Regions from separate parts of the Methylomonas sp. MS20 genome, predicted to be linked through region 2. Evidence: predicted binding sites of a transcription regulator. Region 2 holds the regulator's gene; the other holds the start of a gene.
What was found. Region 2 encodes HrcA, which represses chaperone genes, less so after heat shock. Its sites were predicted from a motif close to TNTTAGCACTCNNNNNNNNNGAGTGCTAANA; they were not measured.

Region 1 (7,594 bases), 460 kb from region 2:
GCCGGCGTACCTTGGAATTACTTCCTGTCCAAGCTTCGTTTAGAACCGGTGGTACAGGCCGACGGCGGCATCCTGGTCAAAGTCACAACCCGAGAAGTCGTCACCGAACCTTTTCTGGATTTCCTGCTTGAAGTCACTTGGCCGCAAGGCAGTATGACGCGAGAGTTCACACTGCTGATCGATCCGCCCACCAGCTATAATCAAGCGGTCCTTCCGGCAGTCGATGCGACGCCCTTCAGCGCCGAACCGCTGGAACCCGTGCAACGACCAATACGTAGCGCGCCGCGAAAGGCGATCCGCAATGCCGCCCCCCCCGAACCGACTCAACCCATCTCGACCGACGGCGAGTTCGGCCCGGTGCAACGTTCCGACACCTTGTGGAGCATCGCGACGCAACTCAGTGAAGAACGCGGCGTATCGGCGCAACAGATGCTCAATGCTTTGTACAAAGCGAACCCCGGCGCTTTCAACGGCAATATCAATTCGCTGAAGGAAGGCGCGGTTCTGAAAATTCCGGCGGCCGACGGCATGGCGCAAGCCCAAGCGAAACCGCCGCGCGCCGAAACCGCGAAATCCAGCGCCCGCAAGCCGGCCGAAGCCACGACCGCCAAACCGCTGGAACTGGTGGCACCTGCCGAGTCGAAAATTCCGGAACACGCGGTAGTCGCCAACCAAGCCAAGACCGCCGAAAAAACCGCGCAAACGGGTATTGGCGGCACTTCGGATCAGACCGGCGACGGCAAGGCGCTGGAACTGCAGGCCCGAATTGAAAAGCTGGAACAACAACTAGGCATGATGCAACAGTTGTTGGCATTAAAGGATCAACAACTCGCCACCTTGCAAAACAACAAACCGGCCCAGACGCCAGCGGATTCCGCCGTGCCGCCGCCCCAACCGCAACCCGCGCCTAGCCAACAAGCGTCCGCGACTCCGACTCAGCCGCCGGTCGCCGCTCCCGAGCCTCCTCCCGCGCCCGCCGTGACCACGCCAGCGCCGGTAGCCGAGGTCGCGCAGCCGGCGCCGGCCCAAGCAGAGCCCGCCAAACCGCGAAAACGGCCGCCACCGCCCGTTGTAGTACCGCCGCCCGTCGAGGAACCGAGTTTCTTCGACTCCGATTTATATTACTGGGGCGTCGGCGGCCTGGGCACCGGCATGCTGGGTCTGCTCGGCTGGCTGCTATGGCGTAAGCGGAAAATCGACGAACGTACCAACACCGAAAGCATGTTCGCATCGGCCAGCCAAATCCGGATGCCGGACACCGAAAGCAGCCTGTCGGTGCCGGTCATGGACATCAGCAGCACCGACGATTACGACGTCGGTACCGTTGGCGAAAGCTCGTTTATCAGCGACTTCACGCCTAGCGATTTCGACGCATTCGATACCGATCAAAACGAAATCGACCCGATTTCGGAAGCCGATGTCTATCTCGCTTACGGCCGCTACCAACAAGCCGAAGAATTGATGCGCACCGCGATCAGCGAACAACCGCACCGCGATGAATGTAAACTGAAGCTGCTGGAAATTTTTTACGCCAGCGAGAACAGAAGCGGATTCGTGCAATTTGTCGAAGAGCTCGCCGCGGCCGGCAAAACCGCCGACAAGACCTTTTGGAACAAGGTCAGCGACATGGCGATGGAAATCGCTCCCGATCTGCCGCTATTCGGTGGAAGCGGCGTCGCGGCGCCCGCTCCGGTCGAAACCGTCAAACCGGCACCGGTCGCCGTGCAAAGCGCCGAGACCGAGTTTTCGCTGGACGACGACTTCGCCGAATTGGATTTGGATCTCAACGCCAGTTTAAGCGACGGCCTGGATTTCGACTTAAACGATCTGACCTCCGCATCATCCTCGACTAACGATGACCTGGAAAGTCTGGATTTCGAAATCGGCACGGTCCAATCGGCCGCCCGCAAGTCCGACGCCATCGTTTCGACGCCTGATTCTCTAGACTTCGATCTGGCCGCCTTTGCCGCGGACAGCAAAGCCGTTACCGAAGCGGTCACGCCGACAACGGCTCGCGCGGAACCTGAAATCGAGAGCTTTGAGTTCTCTTTGACCGCTCCGGAAACGCCGACCGAGCTACCCCAGGACGAACCGGCTAGCGCTAAGCAGCTCGCGACCGATACCGACGATCTGGAAAGTTTCGACTTCAACTTCGATGTCGAGCAAGCGCCCCTCCCTAAACAGTCCCACAGAACACCGGAACCCACGCCGGCCGGCACGGAGCTGGAACTAGAGTCGTTCGACCTTTCGGGCCTGGAAATTCCCGCGGACAAAGCCGCCGATCCGAAACAGACGGCAAGTTCCACGGTGCCGGACAGCTTCGATTTCGACTTTGAACTGGATTTTTCCGAACCCGCCAAACCGAAACCCAAGGACACGTCGCCAACCATTGAAACCCTAGAACTGGATAGTTTCGATTTTTCCGGTTTTGAGGATAACGCTAAAACTACCAGCACCAGCGAATCGCCCGGTTTGACGACCAGCGACGATGAGTTCGATTTCAATTTCGACTTCGACGCGCCGATCGTACCGACCAGCGCGGACGGCACACCCGACTTAGGCGTTGCCGACCTGACCGATATGGACGAATTCGAGACCAAGATCGATCTGGCCAAAGCCTACATCGACATGGGCGATACCGAAACCGCGAAATCCATCGCCAACGATGTCCTCGAAAAGGGTTCCAAGCAACAGCAAGCCGCCGCTCAAGCCCTACTGGACGAACTGAAATAAGGGTCTTGGTTTAGTCGGCAATCAAGCCTTGCATAACGGCGGCTTTGTTCGCCGTTAGCCATGTCATTCTGACTTGAAATGCTCGAAAACTCGCCGGAACCAACCGTGAATCACGTTTGATAGCCGTTTCCAACGCCTCCACTAGCGCCCGGCAATCGGCGAACTCGAAAAAGCAAAACGTGCCGTGCAAATTATGCACGATCTTCCAGGCCTCTTCGTCGCGCCCCTGCTGCAGCGCGTCATCTATGCCGGCAACTTGGCCGGGCAATTCCGCGAAAAACTGTTCCAACAAATTAAACGTCAGGCGGCGGTTGTCGCCGGTTTTACGCAACAGACAAGCGCCGTATTCACCGGGCCTCTCGGGCTCCAACCATCGGTCCAGGACTTGCCGCAAGTGCTCCAGCCGGATAGGTTTTACCAAATAATCGTCAAATCCGGCCGCCATCGCGGCCTGACGTTGGTCCTCGCCGGCATGAGCGGTCACCGCTACGGCCGGAACACCGCTCCAGCTCACTTCGCTAGTACGCAATTTGTCGATCAACGCCAGACCGTCGAGTCCCGGCATATTCACATCCAGGAATACGATGCGGAATTCGGTCTGTCGCAACGTGTGCCAAGCTTGCAAACCGTCGCTGGCTTCGTGGATATTGCCCGTCCAATTTTCCAGTTGTTCGCGCAACAACCAGCGATTGAGGTCGTTGTCGTCGGCAATCAACACCGAGAAGTTTTGCACCACCACTGCCACCTTTTTTCTTCGCGCCGATCTTTCCGCCGGCAATAAAAAACCCCGGCTTCCTGCGAAGACCGGGGTTGATTTAGCGTGAGCTAAACGGCACGATTACATCATGCCGCCCATGCCGCCCATGCCGCCCATGTCAGGCATTGCCGGAGCTTTGTTGTCGGCCGGCGCGTCGGCGATCATTACTTCGGTGGTAATCATCAGACCAGCCACGGATGCGGCGTTTTGCAACGCGGAGCGGGTGACTTTCGCGGGGTCCAAAATACCCATCGCGATCATGTCGCCGTATTCGCCGGTTGCCGCGTTGTAACCGAAGTTACCGCTGCCTTTTTTGACTTCGTTCAGTACCACGGACGCTTCATCGCCGGCGTTGGTGACGATTTGGCGCAAAGGTTCTTCCATCGCGCGGCGCAGGATGCTAATACCTACGTCTTGATCGTGGTTGATACCTTTCAGGCCGTCCAACGCGGACAAGGCGCGGATCAACGCGGTACCGCCACCGGCCACGACGCCCTCTTCAACCGCGGCGCGGGTTGAATGCAACGCATCCTCCACGCGGGCTTTCTTCTCTTTCATTTCCACTTCGGTCGCGGCGCCGACTTTAATGACCGCTACGCCGCCAGCCAGTTTGGCCAGACGTTCTTGCAGTTTTTCACGATCATAATCGGAAGTCGCTTCGTCGGCTTGCGCGCGAATTTGCGCGACGCGGCCTTTGATTTGGCTTTCGTCACCGGCACCATCGATGATAGTGGTGTTTTCTTTATTGATTTGGACGCGTTTCGCGGTACCCAATTGGCTGATGTCGGCTTTTTCCAGAGACAAACCGACTTCTTCCGAAATCACGACGCCACCGGTCAGAACCGCGATGTCTTCCAGCATGGCTTTACGACGGTCGCCAAAGCCAGGGGCTTTCACTGCCGCGACTTTCACGATACCGCGCATGTTGTTGACCACCAACGTCGCCAAGGCTTCGCCTTCGACGTCTTCGGCGATGATCAGCAAGGAACGGCCTGATTTGGCCACGCCTTCCAGAATCGGCAACATTTCGCGGATGTTGGAGATTTTTTTGTCGTACAACAACACGAAAGGATCGTCCAGTTCGACGCTCATGCTTTCTTGCTTGTTGATGAAGTACGGTGACAAATAACCGCGATCGAATTGCATGCCTTCGACGACATCCAGTTCGTTGTTCAAACCGGTACCTTCCTCGACGGTAATAACGCCTTCCTTACCGACTTTTTCCATCGCTTCGGCGATGATCGCGCCGACGGACTCGTCGGAGTTGGCCGAGATGGTGCCGACTTGTGCAATCGCTTTGCTGTCGCTGCAAGGGATGGCCGCTTTCTCGATTGAAGCAACGGCGGCGGTTACCGCGCTGTCGATACCGCGTTTCAGATCCATCGGATTCATGCCGGCGGCAACCGATTTCAGGCCTTCGTTAACGATGGCTTGCGCCAGTACGGTGGCGGTGGTGGTACCGTCGCCGGCGACGTCGGAGGTTTTGGACGCCACTTCTTTGACCATTTGCGCGCCCATGTTTTCGAATTTGTCTTTCAATTCGATTTCTTTCGCGACTGATACGCCGTCCTTGGTGATGGTCGGGGCACCGAAGCTTTTGTCAAGAACCGCGTTACGGCCTTTAGGACCCAGGGTGACTTTTACCGCGTTGGCCAAAATATTAACGCCCGCAACCATCAATGCACGGGCATCGCCACCAAATTTTACGTCTTTTGCTGCCATTTCTTAATTCCTAAAAATGAGTTTGAAATCAATGTGGTGTGTTAGGCAATCCGGGATTAACCCAGGATACCCATGATGTCTTCTTCGCGCATGACGATGTATTGCTCGCCGTCGACTTTCACTTCGGTACCGGAATATTTACCGAACAGCACCTTATCGCCAACTTTAACCGCCATTGGGCGCACTTGACCGTTATCGAGCGGTTTGCCGGCACCTACCGCCAACACCTCACCCTCGCTCGGTTTTTCGGCCGCGGAACCGGGCAACACGATGCCGCCGGCGGTTTTGGTTTCTTCTTCCACGCGTTTAACGACTACACGGTCATGTAACGGACGAATGTTCATCAAGGTCTCCTCAATATGGATAAAGTTAAAGTTACAAGTTAAGAAACGTTTTAAAACTCAGCCCCGGCGATCCGAAGGACCGGCTTTTAAACCGCATCCGAGTTATTAGCACTCTCTATCGACGAGTGCTAATAATATCCCGCTTTTGCACTCTGTCAAGCTCTTTGGCATCATCTGGTCCTTGCCGACAGCCTTACAAGATATGAACGACGAACAATTACTCCGCTACAGCCGTCAGATCATGCTGCCGCAGGTCGACATCGCCGGCCAACAAAAACTACTGTCCGCCTCGGTGCTGATCGTCGGTGCGGGCGGGCTTGGCTCGCCGGCCGCGATGTATCTGGCCGCCGCCGGCGTCGGCAAACTGGTGGTTTACGACGACGACCAAGTGGACTTGAGCAATTTACAGCGCCAGATCGCTCACGACACCGCCGATATAGGGTTGGATAAAGTGATTTCAACCCGAGCGACCTTGAAAAAGATCAATCCGGGGGTCTCGGTAGAGGCCCACAAGGCAAAACTGGCGGGAGACACTCTGACGCGCGAAGTTGCCGAAGCCGACTTGGTACTGGATTGCAGCGATAACTTTCCGACCCGTTTCGCGATCAACCGCGCCTGCGTAACGGCCTGCAAACCGCTGGTGTCCGGCGCGGCCATCCGTTTCGAAGGTCAAATCAGCGTATTTACACCGGGCCGGGACGACAGTCCGTGTTATAACTGTTTGTACCAAAACGACGGCGAGGAATTGCAAAACTGCGCCAGAAACGGCGTGATAGCGCCAATCACCGGCATCGTTGGCAGCATGCAGGCGCTGGAAGCGATAAAGCTGCTAGTCGGCTGCGGCAAGCCGTTGACGGGCCGATTACTACTATTGGACGGTTTAACGATGGAATGGCATGGCATGCGCCTAAAACGCAACCCGGCTTGCCCAACCTGCGGCAGCGTTTCACACCGATAGTCGCAAAAAAGCCGGGTTGCCCCGGCTTTTTCGATGCGCCTAACACTTATTTGCCGATTTTATGCCTGACCATTTCAATGATTCTGGCAACGTTGTTCAACAACGCCGACTCGCTATCGCCATGCGGCTCGATGTCGCCGAAAGGCTCGCCGTTTTTCATCGTATACATGTAAATAAAGTACCCTAGCGGCGCGAATGCGAACACGGCAATGATCAACATCAGCACCATCAGCTCGATGACTCCACCCATAACTACCTCCGATTGTTTTGTTTTTATTTTTCTAAAATAAGGCCTTAGGCCTCGATTCGGACTATAACCCTATAATTACCGGGGAACAAGCGCAAATTTTCGCCAGCCTCAAGGAAGCCGATGCCCATTAGAAAACGACCCGCCAAAGCCGGTTCACCCTCCGCCGAAAAAACCGTTTGGCACGCCGTCGCCGAAGATCGACTGCTCCGCGAATTGCGCGTCAACATCGGTCAGGGCCTGGCGGCCGAGGAAGTCGAAAAACGCCTAGCCGATTACGGGGCTAACCGATTAACGCCGCGTCGCGGCAAGGGACCGGTCCAGCTATTTTTGTCGCAATTTCACCAACCGTTAGTCTACATCCTATTGCTGTCCGGAGCGGTTACCGCATTCCTGGAAGAATGGGTGGACAGCAGCGTCATCTTCGGTGTGGTAGTGGTCAACGCACTGATCGGCTTTGTTCAGGAATACAACGCGATCCGAGCCATCGACGCCCTGGCGCGCGCGTTAAGCGTTGGCGCCACGGTGTTGCGCGACGGCCAGCGCCGCGCCGTCGCCGCGCCGGAATTAGTACCCGGCGACATCGTCGTGTTGCAGTCCGGCGACAAGGTGCCGGCCGACCTGCGCCTACTACGCATCCGCGATCTGCAAATCGACGAATCGGCCCTGACCGGCGAATCGGTGCCGATCGAAAAACGCCAGATGACGCTGGCCGACGAAACCGCGCTAGCCGACCGCGCTAACATGGCGTATTCGTCAACGCTGGTCACGTTCGGCAGTGGCGTCGGCGTCGTCGTCGAAACCGGCGACCGTACCGAAATTGGCCGAATCAA
Region 2 (9,162 bases):
TCTGAACAAGATCCGACCCGTGCCGTGGTGATCCAACAGCAACTTGATCAATTCCTCGCGCGCGCCGACATTACTGTCGTTGACTTGCTTCAGCCATGCTTCGGCATTGTCGTGTTTCAACAACTCGCCTAACTCGACTTGCTCTGCCTCGTTTAACGGCTCACCGGAAATCAGCCGATTCGCCAACTGCGCCACCGGCTCGAATTGCTTTTCGTCTTGCAGATATTGCGCAAAGCTGTAGAAGCGATCGGGATCGAGCAATCTCAAGCGGGCGAAATGACTCTCCTTGCCCAATTGCTCCGGCGTGGCGGTCAACAACACCAAGCCCGGCACCGCTTGCGCCAACTGCTCGACGAAACGGTACTCGACGCTGGGGGCGGTCTCGCTCCATTCCAAATGATGGGCCTCGTCGACGACGACCATATCCCAGCCGGCCGCCAACGCTTGTGGCTGGCGAACGGGAAAGTCAGCAAAAAACTGTTGGCTGCACAGTATCAATTGCTCGTTTTGAAACGGATTGCCGTCGTCGTTGAACGACATGCAACGGGTTTCGTCGAACAGGCTGAAACGCAGATTGAAGCGCCGCAACATTTCAACCAACCATTGGTACATCAGGCTTTCGGGCACCAAAATCAAAACTCGTTCGCTCAAGCCGTTAATCAGACGGTGTTGAATGATCAAGCCGGCTTCTATGGTTTTCCCTAAACCGACTTCATCCGCCAGCATAATGCGCGGCGCGGCGCGGTTAGCGGCCTGATGCGCGATATACAATTGATGGGGAATCAGCGCGGCGCGCGCGCCTTGCAGCCCCTTGACCGCCGACTGTTGATGGCGTTGCTGGCGCCGCCAGGTTTCGTAGCGCAGCAAATACCAGGCGGTCGGGTCGAACTGGCCGGTGAACAATCGATCTTGCGGCTTGTTGAATTGAATATGGTGGTTGAGTTCCATCTCGTCAATTTGCTGCAATCCGCCGTCTTCGTCGACACCGATATAGGTCAACAGCCCGGCGTGCTCGTCCACTTGCTGTACGCTGATCTTGACGTATTCCACCGATTCGACGGTATCGCCTTCCGCGAACCTGACCCGCGTCAGCGGAGCGTTATCGCGCGCGTAAACCCGCCGATCGCCGGTCGCCAGGAAAAGCACCGTGACGCGATTGTATTCGGCTTCCAATACCATGCCTAAGCCGAGCTCAGATTCGGTGTTGCTAATCCAGCGTTGGCCGGGAATAAATTCGTTCATTGATTTAGTTGTCTGTCTGTTATGCCGACCGTACGACCATCGCCGATAGCCTCTGGTCTTTCCACTTTACGTCCGGTATCGGTATCGATCCAACGACTCCGTCGGCTTCCGAAAAATGGGGAAAACATGGTTAAATCCGCCCAACAAGCTCCCCCTCACTCGAAAACAGGACACTGTGATGCCCAAACCGATTACGCCTTTGATTGCAGCCGATATTCTGATCGAACTGATCGACCACCCGCAGCGCCCCTTCGTGTTGATCGAACGCAAATACCCGCCTTACGGCTGGGCTGTGCCGGGTGGCTTTGTCGATGTCGGTGAAACGGTTGAACATGCCGCGGTTAGGGAAGCAGCGGAGGAAACCGGTCTTGACGTTCGTCTGACTGCATTGCTGGGCATTTATTCCAATCCGCAACGCGATCCGCGCAACCACACCGCGACGGCGGTTTACATCGCGGAAGCTCACGGCTCGCCAACAGCGGCCGACGACGCCAAGAATTGCGGTTTGTTTACCTTTGACAATTTGCCGCCGGTTTTGGCCTTCGATCACGCATTGGTCATAGCCGACTACCGTCATTATAAACTGACCGGAGAAATAGCGCCGCTAAGAATATAAGTGGACGCTGATTCGAGTGCGTGGCCCGCAGGGCGCGTTCGAGAAAACTCAGTTTTTCAAACCCAGTACGTCCTGCATATCGTAAAGACCGCTGGATTTGTCGGCCAGCCAAATAGCGGCGCGCACCGCGCCGTTGGCGAAGGTCATCCGGCTGCTGGCTTTGTGGGTGATTTCGACGCGTTCACCTTCGTCGGCAAACATCACGGTGTGCTCGCCGACGATATCGCCGGCCCGTATCGTCGAAAATCCAATGGTTTTACGATCGCGGGCACCGGTCTCGCCTTCCCGTCCGTAAACGGCGCAGTCCTTTAAGTCCCGGCCCAGCGCCGCCGCGACGACTTCGCCCATCCGTAATGCGGTGCCGGACGGAGCATCGATCTTGTGCCGGTGGTGGGCTTCGATGACTTCGATGTCGGTGTAATCGCCCATCACTTTCGCGGTCGTTTCCAGCAACTTCAACGACAGATTGACGCCGACACTGAAATTGGGCGCCATCACGATTGCGATGTCCCGCGCGGCCTCTGCGATTGCCGCTTTTTGGCTCTCGCTAAACCCGGTGGTACCGACGACAAGTTTTTTCCCGGCTTGCCGGCAGACGTCCAGGTAGGCCATCGTCGCATCCGGCCGGGTAAAATCGATCAGCGCGTCGAAACAATCCACGACTGCCGCCAAATCGTCGCCGACCGGCACGCCGGCCGGCGAAACGCCGGCCAAATCGCCGGCATCCTTGCCTATCGCCAAACTGTCCGGCCGCGAAATCGCGACCGTCAATTCGGCTTGCGGCGCGGCTAACGCCGCTTTCAACAAACACAATCCCATGCGCCCGGAAGCACCCACCACGCCGATACGCATCGCCATCATCCCGTCAACTTGTCGAAAAAGCTTTTCACACCGTCCATCCAGCTATGTTCCTGGGGACTATGTTGTTTACCGCCACCGCTGAGGGAGACTTGCAGTTGCTCGATCAGAGCCTGCTGATCCTTGGTCAAGCGCACCGGCGTTTCTATCTGTACCCGGCACAGCAAGTCGCCTATGGCTCCGCCACGTACAGGCTTGACACCCTTGCCGCGCAATCGAAACATTTTGCCGGTCTGGGTTTCCGGCGGGATTTTCAGCATCACCTTGCCGTCCAGGGTCGGCACTTCCAACTCGCCGCCCAAGCAGGCGGTCGGAAAGCTGATGGGCACTTCGCAATAGAGATTCGCACCGTCGCGGGTAAAGATCGGATGCTCCTTAACCTGAACCTGAACGTACAAATCGCCGGACGGACCGCCGTTGATACCGGCCTCGCCCTCGCCGGCCAAGCGAATCCGGTCGCCGGTATCGACGCCGGCCGGCACCTTGACCGACAGCGTTTTGGTTTCCTGAATACGGCCTTGCCCGTAGCATTTCGGACAAGGGTCCTTGATTTGCTTGCCGGTACCGTGACAGGTCGGACAGGTTTGCTGCACCGAGAAAAAGCCTTGTTGCATCCGCACTTGGCCATGACCGTGGCAAGTCGAACAGGTGACCGGGCTGCTGCCCTTCTTGGCGCCGCTGCCGTTACATTCGCCGCAGGCGACCAGCACCGGCACCTTGACGGTCGCTTCGGTACCGCCGACGGCTTCTTCCAGCGTCAACTCCAGGTTATAACGCAAATCCGCGCCGCGCTGGACGCTGCTGCGCTGCCGTCCGCCACCGCCGCCGAAAATGTCGCCGAACACATCGCCGAAAATGTCGCTAAAGCTTTCCGCCCCGCTGAAACCGCCGCGGCCGCCACCCATCGACGGATCGACGCCTGCATGACCAAACTGATCGTAGGCCGCCCGCTTCTTCGAATCGGACAATATCTCGTAGGCCTCCTTGATTTGCTTGAATTTCTTCTCGGCGTCTTCCGGATTGTCCTTGTTGCGGTCGGGATGATACTTCATCGCCATTTTGCGATAGCTCTTTTTGATCTCGGCTTCGCTGGCGTTACGATCGACTTCCAACAGTTTGTAAAAATCTTCTTTTGCCATAACGTAGAAAACCGCCGGCGTTTACCAGCGGTTATTTAGTGTGTTGAATGAATGGAACGATGAGGGTGATTAACACCTTTCACCCTGACTCTCTCCGTTAACGGCGAGAGGCTCCCCGGTGAGGATTATTTTTTGTCGTCCTTCACTTCCTCGAACTCGGCATCGACCACATTGTGGTCTTCGGCTTGCTGGCCGCTAGCCGCATGGGCTTCGCCGGCAGCGGCGTCCGCTCCGCCTTTTTGGGCGTAAACCCGTTCGGCCAGTTTACCCGAAAGCTCGGTCAGCGCGGCGGTTTTGGCTTCGATAGCGTCCTTGTCGTCGCCTTTCAACACGCCCTGCAAGTCGCTGATGGCCGCTTCGATCGCCGATTTTTCGTCGCCGGTGACTTGGTCGCCCAATTCCTTCAACGACTTTTCGGTCGCGTGGATCATGCCTTCCGCCGAGTTACGCGCAGAAACCAGCTCTTTCAGTTTGCGGTCTTCATCGGCATGCGCTTCGGCGTCCTTGATCATGCGCTCGACTTCGGCATCCGACAAACCGCTGGACGCCTTGATCACAATGGATTGCTTCTTGCCAGTGGCTTTATCCTTGGCCGACACGTTCAGGATACCGTTGGCGTCGATGTCGAACGACACTTCGATTTGCGGAATACCGCGCGGCGCAGGCGGAATGTCCTGCAAATCGAAACGGCCCAGCGATTTGTTGCCTGACGCCATTTCCCGCTCGCCCTGCAACACATGCACGGTGACCGCGGTTTGACTGTCTTCGGCGGTCGAGAATACTTGCGAAGCATTGGTTGGGATCGTGGTGTTTTTCTCGATCAGTTTGGTCATCACCCCGCCCAGGGTTTCGATACCCAACGACAATGGCGTGACGTCCAGCAGCAACACGTCCTTGACGTCGCCGCCCAATACGCCGGCTTGAATCGCCGCACCCAGCGCTACCGCTTCGTCAGGGTTGACGTCTTTGCGCGGCTCTTTGCCGAACAATTCTTTAACGAAGGCCTGCACTTTCGGCATCCGAGTTTGACCACCCACCAAAATCACGTCGTTGATTTTCGAGGTCGAAATGCCGGCATCTTTAATCGCTTGCAAGCAAGGACCTTTGGTGCGCTCGATCAGTTCGTCAACCAGCGATTCCAGTTTGGCGCGGGTCAGTTTGACGTTCAAGTGCTTCGGACCGGACGCATCTGCGGTGATATACGGCAGGTTGATGTCTGTTTGCTCGGCGGAAGACAACTCGATTTTCGCTTTCTCCGCAGATTCTTTTAGACGTTGCAGCGCCAATGGATCGTTGTGCAAATCGATGCCGGTGTCTTTTTTAAATTCCCCGGCCAGGAAATCGATGATGCGCAAGTCGAAGTCTTCACCGCCCAGGAAGGTGTCGCCGTTGGTGGCCAATACTTCGAACTGGTGCTCGCCTTCGATTTCGGCGATTTCGATGATGGAAATATCGAAGGTACCGCCACCCAAGTCGTAGACCGCGATGGTGGTATCGCCTTTCGGTTTGTCCATGCCGAACGCCAACGCCGCCGCGGTTGGCTCGTTGATGATGCGTTTGACGTCCAGACCGGCGATCCGGCCCGCATCTTTAGTCGCTTGGCGTTGCGAATCGTTGAAGTAAGCCGGTACGGTGATGACCGCTTCGGTGACTTCTTCGCCCAGGAAGGCTTCGGCGTCTTTTTTCAACTTCATCAACACGCGGGAAGACACTTCCGGCGGCGCCATTTTTTTACCGTGGCACTCGACCCAAGCGTCGCCGTTGTTGGCTTCCATGATTTTGTAAGGCACCATTTTGATGTCTTTCTGTACCGCGTCTTCTTTGAAACGGCGGCCGATCAAGCGCTTGATCGCGAACAAGGTATTTTCGGGGTTGGTCACCGCCTGACGTTTGGCGGACTGACCGACCAGCACTTCGTTGTCGCCGGTGAAGGCGATGATGGACGGCGTGGTACGCGCGCCTTCACTGTTTTCGATGACCCGCGCGGTGCCGTTTTCCAGGACCGCGACGCAGGAGTTGGTGGTTCCTAGGTCGATTCCGATGATTTTAGCCATTGAGATTCTCCAGACTTGAATTAGGTATTAGTTAAAAAGTTATTGGCGATATGCGGTTGATCGATGAAATTTCAAGCCTGTTCGTCAACTTTCGCGCTGTCGGCGGGTTTGTCCTCGGCCTTGGCCACCACCACCATCGCGGGGCGCAGCAAACGGCCGTTTAAGATGTAGCCTTTTTGAAACACGTTCAAAACCGTATTGGGTTCGGCGCTGACGCTGGGCTGCATCGCCATGGCTTGATGCAACTCGGGATTAAAAGCTTGCCCGGTCGGATCGAGGACTTCGATATTGAATTTGGCGAACACCGATTCGAATTGCTTAATGGTCAGCACGCTGCCTTCGCGCAATTTAGCCACTTCCGGACTATCGCCGGTCGCCGCCTGCACGCCAAGCTCGAGACTGTCCAACACGCTAAGCAATTCCTTGGCGAACTTGGCCAAGCCGTATTTACGCTCGTCGTCCAAATCCTTTTGTACGCGTTTTTTCAGATTTTCCATGTCGGCCTGCACGCGCAAAGCCTTGTCCAGATTCGCGGCGGCTTGTTGTTGGGCTTGCTCCAGTTGTTGCCGCAGGCTTTCGACGCTGACTTCGCCGGCCTCGGTTGCCTCGGCAACAACGTCTTCGCCGGCTTCTTTGGTCTGCTCCAGCACCTCGGCGATCAATTCGGCGTCGGATTGCTGTTCGTGACTCGATTGCTGATGGCTCATTTGGGACTCCGTGGTTCTTAAAATATTAGGTCGGCCTTACGATAAGGGCGATTATTTGGGATTCAAGGCCGCGCCCAATATTTTTGCCGTCACGTCGACGAACGGAATCACTTTTTCATACGCCATCCGGGTTGGGCCGATCACGCCCAACACGCCAACCACCTCGTCGTTGACCGAATAAGGCGCCGTGACCAAGCTGCAATGGTCGAATGCACTATAGCCTGACTCTTCGCCGATAAAAATCTGCACGCCGTCGGCCAACAGGCATTGATCCAGCAAATGGATCACGCCGCGCTTTTGGCTGAACGCCTCGAACAGCTGTTTCAGACGGTCCATGTCGGATAATTCGGAAAAGCCCATCAGATTGGTTTCGCCGCTCAACACGTAATCGTCGTTGGGTTGTTGGGCGAAGGTCAGTTGCGCCATGCTAACCGCGTCTATCATGCCTTGATTGACGCGCTGCTGATCTTGCTCCATCTCCCGCAACACTTGCTCGCGGATCTTGGCCAGACTGAGGCCGGCGTAAACCGAATTCATGTAATTGGCGGCCTGTTGCAGTTCGGCCGGGCTAAATTGACGCTGGGTATGGATGATTTTGTTATGAACTTCCTCGCCATCGGTGACAAAAATCACCAGTACGCGCATGCTGGACATCGGCAGGAATTCGATGTGTCGCAACGTGACCATCTCACGGCGCGGCAGGGTGACGACACCAGCCATATGGGTCATATCCGACAGCAGCCTGGAGGCCTTGCTGAGCACGTCGCCGGTTTTGTCCGCATCGGCCAGCAAACCGCTTTGCAATTGATCCAGATCACTGGACGCCAGCGGCTTGACCGTCAACAGACTATCGACAAACAAACGGTATCCGGCCACGGTCGGCACCCGGCCCGCCGAGGTGTGCGGCGAATGGATCAAGCCCATTTCCTCGAGATCGGCCATGACGTTGCGAATGCTGGCCGGACTGAGCTTAAGCAGCGGATCCTTGGACAATACCCGCGAGCCGACCGGCTGACCGTCTTGTATGTAACGCTCAACCAAGGCCTTCAGCAAATACGCCGATCTTTCGTTTAAATCCGGTCCGCTAGCCACATTGACACCCTAGAAAATTCGTTAGCACTCCAACGTAACGAGTGCCAGAGGGGAAAGCTAACAGGTGCCCGGAGCCTTGTCAATCCGCCTAAAATCCGTGCGAACCCAAGCCTGTCGGGGATCTCGGGCATTCGCAATGCCGGTGGATAGCGCCCGATTTCAGACATTGGCCCGACGCCTACGGGAATGCCTGGTCGCGGCACGGCCATTACCTGGCAACAAATTCAGGGTGTTAACGACACCGAACCGCACGGAATTTGGCCGACGCCGATATTCCGGCCGCGCCGACCGACGTACTCGCGACGCCGAGGGCGAAGCTTCGCTAGTGCCTGCTCGAATTGTTTGTATAATCCCAGGCATTTTTGAATCCCGGCTCAAACATGCCTTCACCCTTTCAACGCATCGGCATCATCGGCAAATTCGGCGATCCGGGTATCGCCGCCACGCTCAGCGAGCTCTACCGCTTTTTGCTGCAGCGCGGTCACTCGGTGGCCACCGATAGCCGAAGCGCCGAGCTAATCGAAGCCGAAGGCGTCGTCGGCATGCACATCAACCGGCTGCCGGAATGCTGCGATCTGCTGATCGCGGTCGGCGGCGACGGCACGTTCCTGACCGCCGCCCGCGCCGCCGCCGATTTCGACACTCCGCTGCTCGGCGTCAACCTCGGCCGACTGGGATTTCTGGTGGACATTTCTCCGGACCAGTTGCTGAGCCGCCTGGCGCAAATCCTCGACGGCCGCTACCAGACCGAACAGCGTCATTTGTTACAGGCCGCCATCATCCGCGACGGCGAACTCATCCATCGCCAGACCGCGGTCAACGAGGTCGTCGTGCATCGTTGGGTCACGCCGAGCATGATCGAAATCGTCACCAGCATCGACGGCGTGTTCCTAAACACCCAGCGTTCCGACGGCCTGATCGTCGCGACACCGACCGGTTCGACCGCCTATGCGCTGTCGGCCGGCGGACCGATTCTGCATCCAACCCTAAATGCGCTGGTACTGGTCCCGCTGAATCCGCACATGCTGTCCAATCGGTCCATCGTCATCGACGACAAAGCCACGATCGAGATCCGTTTCAGCCAGACCAAGCAAATCAACGCCCTGGTCACCTGCGATCATTTAGAAATCCCGGACGTGCGCATTAACGACACGATCGTCATTCGAAAAGCCGACAAACCGATTAACATTCTGCACCCGGAAGACCACGATTTCTTCCACATTCTGCGAAGCAAACTGAACTGGAGCGGCGGTTATTCCGCCAAATGACATGCTGTTGAACCTGAACATTCTCGATCTGGCCGTGGTCGACAAACTGGACCTGGACCTGGAACCCGGTATGTCGGTGCTGACCGGCGAAACCGGGGCCGGCAAATCGATATTGCTGACCGCGCTGGGCTTGGCGTTGGGCGATCGCGCCGATTCCGGCTACGTGCGCCCCGGCAGCAAGCGCGC

Region 1: groES (co-chaperone GroES) is a predicted target of HrcA. The motif match lies at 5,660-5,690, and genes of this name have one in related genera.

Annotation. Positions count from the first base shown of each region.
Region 1 covers NZ_CP189962.1:621,835-629,428, reverse strand. The annotation lists gene ACQE3D_RS02770 (FimV/HubP family polar landmark protein) at 1-2,733, shown strand, start outside; gene ACQE3D_RS02765 (Hpt domain-containing response regulator) at 2,744-3,478, opposite strand; gene groL (chaperonin GroEL) at 3,572-5,212, opposite strand; gene groES (co-chaperone GroES) at 5,269-5,556, opposite strand; gene ACQE3D_RS02750 (HesA/MoeB/ThiF family protein) at 5,759-6,514, shown strand; gene ACQE3D_RS02745 (hypothetical protein) at 6,561-6,764, opposite strand; gene ACQE3D_RS02740 (cation-transporting P-type ATPase) at 6,885-7,594, shown strand, end outside.
Region 2 covers NZ_CP189962.1:1,085,150-1,094,311, reverse strand. The annotation lists gene rapA (RNA polymerase-associated protein RapA) at 1-1,242, opposite strand, end outside; gene ACQE3D_RS04825 (NUDIX domain-containing protein) at 1,421-1,858, shown strand; gene dapB (4-hydroxy-tetrahydrodipicolinate reductase) at 1,907-2,716, opposite strand; gene dnaJ (molecular chaperone DnaJ) at 2,716-3,855, opposite strand; gene dnaK (molecular chaperone DnaK) at 3,981-5,909, opposite strand; gene grpE (nucleotide exchange factor GrpE) at 5,981-6,616, opposite strand; gene hrcA (heat-inducible transcriptional repressor HrcA) at 6,668-7,708, opposite strand; gene ACQE3D_RS04795 (NAD(+) kinase) at 8,089-8,976, shown strand; gene recN (DNA repair protein RecN) at 8,978-9,162, shown strand, end outside.